Regions from separate parts of the Stenotrophomonas sp. STEN014 genome, predicted to be linked through region 1. Evidence: predicted binding sites of a transcription regulator. Region 1 holds the regulator's gene; the other holds the start of a gene.
The links. The regulator FliA, encoded in region 1, starts transcription of late flagellar genes. The targets are predictions, from matches to a motif close to TAAAGTTTNNCNNNCNNNGGCCGATAA.

Region 1 (3,406 bases):
ACCGACGGCCAGGACGTGCCGGAGGACCTGCATCGCGCCTCGGCGGCGAATCTTGTACTTCGCCTTGAAGATTTGCGCCGCGCGGCCGATATGCCCTGCAACCTGGAGTCCAACAATGCCGTCGCGTGAGTACGCCCAACTGACCAACACCTTCCCGCTTTCGGCCACGCGTCGCGAGCCGGCCGGTCCGGTACGCACGATTGCGATCACCGGCGGCAAGGGCGGCGTGGGTAAAACCAACGTCTCGGCCAATATGGCCGTCGCCCTGGCCGGCATGGGCAAACGCACCCTGCTGCTGGACGCCGACCTGGGCCTGGCCAACATCGACGTGATCCTGGGCCTGCAGCCCAAGCACACCCTGGCCGACCTGGTCGCCGGGCGCTGCACGCTGGACGAGGTGATCATCGAAGGCCCCAACGGCGTGCTGGTGGTGCCGGCCGCATCCGGTCGACGGCACATGGCCGAGCTGCAGCCGGCCGAGCATGTCGGTCTGGTCAACGTGTTCTCCGAGCTCGAGCGCGAGCTGGACGTGATGATCATCGACACCGCTGCCGGCATCACCGACAGCGTGCTGACCTTCTGCCAGGCCGCGCAGGACACGGTGGTGGTGGTCTGCGACGAACCGGCCTCGATCACCGACGCCTATGCGCTGATCAAGGTGCTCTCGCGCGAACGCGGCGTGGACCGCATGCAGGTCGTGGCCAACATGGTGCGCGACCCCAACGAAGGCCGTGTGCTGTACGAGAAGCTGGTGCGCGTGTGCGACAAATTCCTGGCGGATGTATCGCTGAATTACCTGGGCTGCGTGCCGCAGGACGACTGGCTGCGCCTGTCGGTGCAGCGCCAGCAGCCGGTGGTGAAGGCGTATCCGTCTTCGCCGGCCGCGCTGGCCCTCCAGGAAATCGCGCTGCGAACCTCGCGCTGGGAAGCCCCGACCGAAGCCCGCGGCGGCGTCGAGTTCTTCCTGGAACGCATCATCCAGCGCGGGGTGCCTGCATGAATCCCGCCGCCCAGTACCGTGAAGTGCAACGCGCCAGCAGCAATGACTGCATCGCCCAGCACGCGGACCTGGTACGCCGCATCGCCCATCACATGGCCGCGCGCCTGCCGGCCAGCGTGGAGATCGACGATCTGATCCAGGCAGGCATGATGGGTCTGCTGGAAGCATCGCGCAGCTACGATGCCGACCAGGGAGCATCGTTCGAGACCTATGCCTCGATCCGCATCCGCGGCTCGATGATCGACGAGATCCGGCGCGGCGACTGGGTGCCACGCTCGGTGCACCGGCGTGCCCGTGAAGCGGCCGGCACCATCCGCCGGCTGGAGCAGGCCAGCGGCCGTGCCGCCAGCGCTACCGAGGTGGCCGAGGCCATGGACATCCCGCTGCCCGAGTACATGCGGCTGATCGAAGACGCCTCGCGTGGCCAGGTGCTGAGCCTGGAATCGCGGATCGAGGACCAGGGCGAGCTGGACACGCCGGCCAGCGGCGGCCCGACCCCGCAGCAGATGCTCGAACGCAGCCAGTTCGGCGCCGAACTGGGCAAGGCCATCGCCCAGTTGCCCGAGCGCGAACAGCTGGTGCTCTCGCTCTACTACGAGCAGGAATTGAACCTGAAGGAAATCGGCGCGGTACTGGGTGTCAGCGAATCGCGTGTCTGCCAGATCCACGGCCAGGCCACGCTGCGCCTGCGCGGCCGATTGAAGATATTCGAGGCGGCAGACGCCGGTCTCGAGGAACCATGAAGAGGAAAGCCCTTTGAACAAGAACATGCGCATCCTGATCGTCGACGACTTCTCGACCATGCGCCGCATCGTCAAGAACCTGCTCGGCGACCTGGGCTTCACCAATACCGCGGAAGCCGAGGACGGGCATGCGGCGCTGTCGCTGCTGCAGAGCCAGCCGTTCGATTTCGTTGTCACCGACTGGAACATGCCGGTGATGACCGGCATCGAGCTGCTCAAGGCGATCCGCGCCGACGCCAGGCTCAAGACCCTGCCGGTGCTGATGGTCACCGCCGAGGCCAAGCGCGAACAGATCATCGAAGCGGCCCAGGCCGGCGTGAACGGCTACATCATCAAGCCGTTCACCGCGCAGACCCTGGAAGAAAAGCTCGGCAAGATCTTCGAGCGTCTGGCGGCGAGCGCCTGATGGCCGGTCACAGCGAAACCCTGGGCGACAAGAGCGCCCTGATCCAGCGCCTGCAGGATGCACTGGCCGCATTGGAGAGCGGTGACGAAGCCGGCTGGCGTCGCGAGATCGACGCGCTGGCCGCGCTGCGCACCCAGCCGATGATGGCCGGCCTGGGCCGGCTGGCCCGCGAACTGGGCCAGGCGCTGGGCGAACTGCCCAGCATCACCACCGATGCCGGCGAACTGGACGATGCCTGCGCGCGCCTGGACCACGTGGTCGAGATGACCGAAAAAGCGACCCATCGCACGCTGGACCTGGCCGAGGAATGCCGCACGCTGACCGAACAGCTGCGCGCCGAAGGCCTGAATCCCGGACAGGACGTGATCCTGGACCGCATCCGCCACAACCTCACCGAGGTGGCGCTGACCCAGAGCTACCAGGACCTGACCGGGCAGATCATCCGTCGCGTGGTCGGCATCGTCCGCCGCGTGCACGAAGGCTTCGGTGCGCTGGGGCTGCCGCCACCGGAGGAAGACGCACGCAATGCCGGGCTGGCTGGCCCGGCGGTCAGCGGCCTGGACCGCCACGCCGTCTCCCAGCATGACGCTGACGACCTGCTCTCGGATCTGGGGCTGTAAACACATGAGTGCTTTTGCCGACGACATCGCCGCCGACTTCATCCTTGAAGCGCAGGAAATCCTCGATCGCCTCGGCGAGCAACTGGTGGCGCTGGAACAGGCCCCGCAGGATGCCGACCAGCTCAATGTGGTGTTCCGCGGTTTCCACACGCTCAAGGGCGGCGCCGGCTTCCTGTCGATCACGCCGATGGTCGAGCTGTGCCATGCGGCAGAAGAAACCCTGGGCATGGCCCGGTCTGGCAAGGCCCAATTGCTGGCCCATCATTTCGATGCCGCCCAGCAATCGCTGGACTGGCTGCAGTCGATGCTCGATGCGGTGTCCGCCGGCACCGACCCGGCTCACGCCCCGGCCAGCCTGATCGCCCAGTTCGACATCGGCGCGGCGCCCGTCGCTGCGCCGGTGAAAACCGCGCCGGCCGCCGCCGACAGCGACCTGATCAGCGAGGACGAATTCGAAGCGCTGCTGGACGCCCTGCACGGCCCCACCGCGCCCGGCGCGGCCCCCGCAGCCAAAGCGGGCGATGACCTGATCAGCGAAGATGAGTTTGAAGCGTTGCTCGACCAGCTGCATGGAGGCGCCGCCCCAGGCGCGCAATCTGCTGCCGCTGCGCCGCCAGCGCCCGCCGCAACGGCAACG
Region 2 (3,406 bases), on a different contig from region 1:
GTTGCCGCCTGCCGGTTGCAGTTGCGCCAGCGCCTGGCCTTGGAGATGGTCCAGGTTCGCGTGCGGCAGGTGCTGCGCCAGTTCACCGCGATGCTGCTGCAGCAGCCGCTGCATCGCCGGGTTGGCGTAGGCGACCTGGCCGTGGGCGTCGGCGATCAGCATGGCCGTGCCGGCGTTGTCCAAGGCGATGCGCACGCGCAGGTTTTCGGCGGCGATCCTGCGTTCGCTGTCCAGGCGGGCCTTCAGGTCGGCCTGCATCTTGCGCAGGGCGCGCGAAACCTGGCCGACCTCGTCCTCGCTGCCGGCGGCGATCGGGTAGTCCAGTTGTCCGGCCGCCACCGCATCCACGCCCTGCACGATGCCGCGCAGTGGCGTGCCTACCAGCGTGCGTAGCAACACCACCACGACCACCACCAGCAGCAGCACGCTGGCCACACCGACCAGGATCACCCGGTTGCGGATCTCCACCACGCCGGCCATGACCGCGTCGACCGGTGCGGACACCATCAGTGCGAAGGCATCGGGCGAACGGCCGGCGGTGACGGGGACATAGATGCGCAGCACCTCACCGCCCACGGTCGGGTCGAAGGTGCGCTGGCGGACGATCTGGCCCTTGGCCAGCTGTGCCAGCAGCGGCGCCATATCCGCGGCGAATGGCTTGCCCAGATTCTGCTGCTCCGGTGCAGCCAACACCCGCCCGGTGGGCGAGAGCAGGCGTACCACGCCGCGCTGGTAGGGGCGGATCTTGGCCAATTCGGCCTGGATGGTGGACAGCGCGATATCCGCGCCGGCCACGCCGCGGAACTGGCCGTCGACCTTGACCGGCACCATCAGGCTGGTCATCAGCACCTGCTGGCCGGAGACCTCGTCGGCATAGGGTTCGAACATCAGCTCCTCGCCGCGTTCGCGCACGGCCACGTAATATTTCTCCGCGTCCGGGCCATCGAGCTGGAGGTCGTTCGCCGGGCCGACCGCGTCCTGCAGGGAGGTCTGCCCGGAGGGTTCGCGTGTCCAGTACAGCGACAGCCGCCCCGAATCGGTGCTGATGCGCTGATCTTCGGAGAGGCCGGCGACGAACGTCTTCAGCGTGTCGTCCGCCGGTTCGCCGTCCGGCCAGCTGCGTGCGAAGCGGGCATCGGCGCCATCGAAGCCATCGGGTTCGAATTCCAGCCAGTAGCCCAGCACCGCGGGGTCGGCGTCGGCATAGCGGCGCACCAGGGCGGAAACTTCGGCGCGCGAGCCGTTGCCGCGCTCCATGAGCGCCAACGTGGCGTCGGCCAACCCGCGCACCCGCGACAGCGGCTCGTTGACCGAGCCCCGCACCTTGGCGGCCTCCGCGCGGGCCAGTTGCTCCAGTTCATTGAGTGCGCTGGCTTCCTGAACGGCGGCCGCTTTCTGCTGGATCAGCCAGGCCGCCCCGGCGAAGCAGGTGGCAGCCACCAGGCCCAGTACCAGCGCGGTGCGCGCCACAATCGATGTCAATCCTGTCCTGCGTATCCGCATCGGGCCTCTCCCTTGTGGAATCGGGGGCCGGCCAGCACGAATTCCCTCGTGGGTCGCTGTCCGGGGGTTACTACGGAGGTAGCGGCCGCGCGTACGCGAACCTGAGCCATGCGCGCACTGGCCCGGGACAGGCGCCGGATACGGCTGGCGGGGCCGGGCATGGCACAATGGGACCTCAGATGAAGACGGTTGCCTGATGTCCTATCTCGTCCTTGCCCGCAAGTGGCGTCCGAAGCGTTTTGCCGAGCTGGTGGGCCAGGAACACGTGGTCCGCGCGCTCAGCAATGCGCTGGACAGTGGTCGCGTCCACCACGCCTTCCTGTTCACCGGCACCCGCGGTGTCGGCAAGACCACGATCGCCCGCATCTTCGCCAAGTCGTTGAATTGCGAGCAGGGCACCAGCGCCGATCCGTGCGGCCAGTGCCCGGCCTGCCTGGACATCGATTCGGGCCGCTACATCGACCTGCTGGAGATCGACGCCGCGTCCAACACCGGTGTGGATGACGTACGCGAAGTGATCGAGAACGCGCAGTACATGCCCTCGCGCGGCAAGTACAAGGTCTACCTGATCGACGAAGTGCACATGCTGTCCAAGGCGGCATTCAACGCGCTGCTGAAGACGCTGGAGGAGCCGCCGGAGCATGTGAAATTCCTGCTGGCCACCACCGATCCGCAGAAGCTGCCGGTGACCGTGCTCAGCCGCTGCCTGCAGTTCAACCTCAAGCGCTTGGACCAGGAGCAGATCCGCGGGCAGATGATGCGGATCATGACCGCCGAGGGCATCGAATTCGACGACAGCGCCCTTGTGCAGCTGGCCCACGCCGCCGATGGCTCGCTGCGTGACGGGCTGTCGCTGCTGGACCAGGCCATCGCCTATGCCGGTGGCGCGCTGCGCGATGACGTGGTGCGCGCCATGCTCGGCACAGTCGATCGCACCCAGGTGGCGGCCATGCTCGATGCGCTGGCCGTAGGAGATGGTGCGCGCCTGTTGCAGGTGGTGGCCACGCTGGCAGAGTTCTCGCCGGACTGGAACGGCGTGCTCGATGCGCTGGCCGAGGGGCTGCACCGTATCCAGGTGCAGCAGCTGGTGCCCGGGACCGTGGTGCCTGGTGAAGGGATCGATTCGGGCGCCTTCGCACAGCGGCTGCGCCCGGAAGTGGTGCAGCTCTGGTACCAGATGGCACTGAGTGGCCGTCGCGACCTGCATCTGGCGCCGAGTCCGCGTGCCGGCTTTGAGATGGCGGTGCTGCGGATGCTGGCATTCCGTCCGGCCGGCGTGGTGCCGGCCGTTCCCGAGAGCGTGATGCCGATGGCTCCGGGCGCGGCAGCACCGGCAGCCTCGGCCGTGGCCACTGCGCCTCCCGTGTTGCCGCCAGCGCCGCCGGTGGCCAGGCCTGTCGAACCGACACCGGCGGTTGCGCCGCCCCCACCGGCGCCCCCTGTCGCGATGGCGACGACCGCGCCCGTGCCTGAACCCCTGCGGCCGTCGGCACCGGGGGTATCCGCCGGGAAACCCGTATCCACCGACGATCTGCCGCCTTGGGCGATAGAGGCCGCCGATGCCCGTGCGCGTGATGAAGCCATGGCCATGGAGATGGCGCAGGCCGAACCCGAACCGGTACGCCAGGCGCCGGTGGCTGCGCCCGCTGTGGTGCCGCCGGTCGCTGATGCCATTGAGCGTGGTCCGGATGTCCCTGTGCGCGCGCTGGAAAATGCCGAGCAGTGGCTGGACCTGGTGGCGGACAGTGGTCTTTCGGGGCCGTCGCGTGAGCTGGCGGCCAACTGCGCCTTCGTGAGTTTTCAGCACGGCGTGTTGCGGTTGGGCCTGCTGCCGGGGTTTGAGTACCTGCAGACCGAGCGTGCGTTGACGGCCTTGGCCCAGGCCTTGGCGCAGGCGCTGGGC

Region 2: a site for FliA is predicted at 1,582-1,608, ahead of ACVOMC_RS03885 (methyl-accepting chemotaxis protein). Genes of this name have one in related genera too.

The regions. Positions count from the first base shown of each region.
Region 1 covers NZ_JBRREN010000006.1:63,218-66,623, reverse strand. Annotated here, with positions in the region: gene flhF (flagellar biosynthesis GTPase FlhF) at 1-129, shown strand, start outside; gene ACVOMC_RS09910 (MinD/ParA family ATP-binding protein) at 116-1,000, shown strand; gene ACVOMC_RS09905 (RNA polymerase sigma factor FliA) at 997-1,743, shown strand; gene cheY (chemotaxis response regulator CheY) at 1,757-2,149, shown strand; gene ACVOMC_RS09895 (protein phosphatase CheZ) at 2,149-2,769, shown strand; gene ACVOMC_RS09890 (chemotaxis protein CheA) at 2,774-3,406, shown strand, end outside.
Region 2 covers NZ_JBRREN010000002.1:263,300-266,705, forward strand. Annotated here, with positions in the region: gene ACVOMC_RS03885 (methyl-accepting chemotaxis protein) at 1-1,482, opposite strand, end outside; gene dnaX (DNA polymerase III subunit gamma/tau) at 1,700-3,406, shown strand, end outside.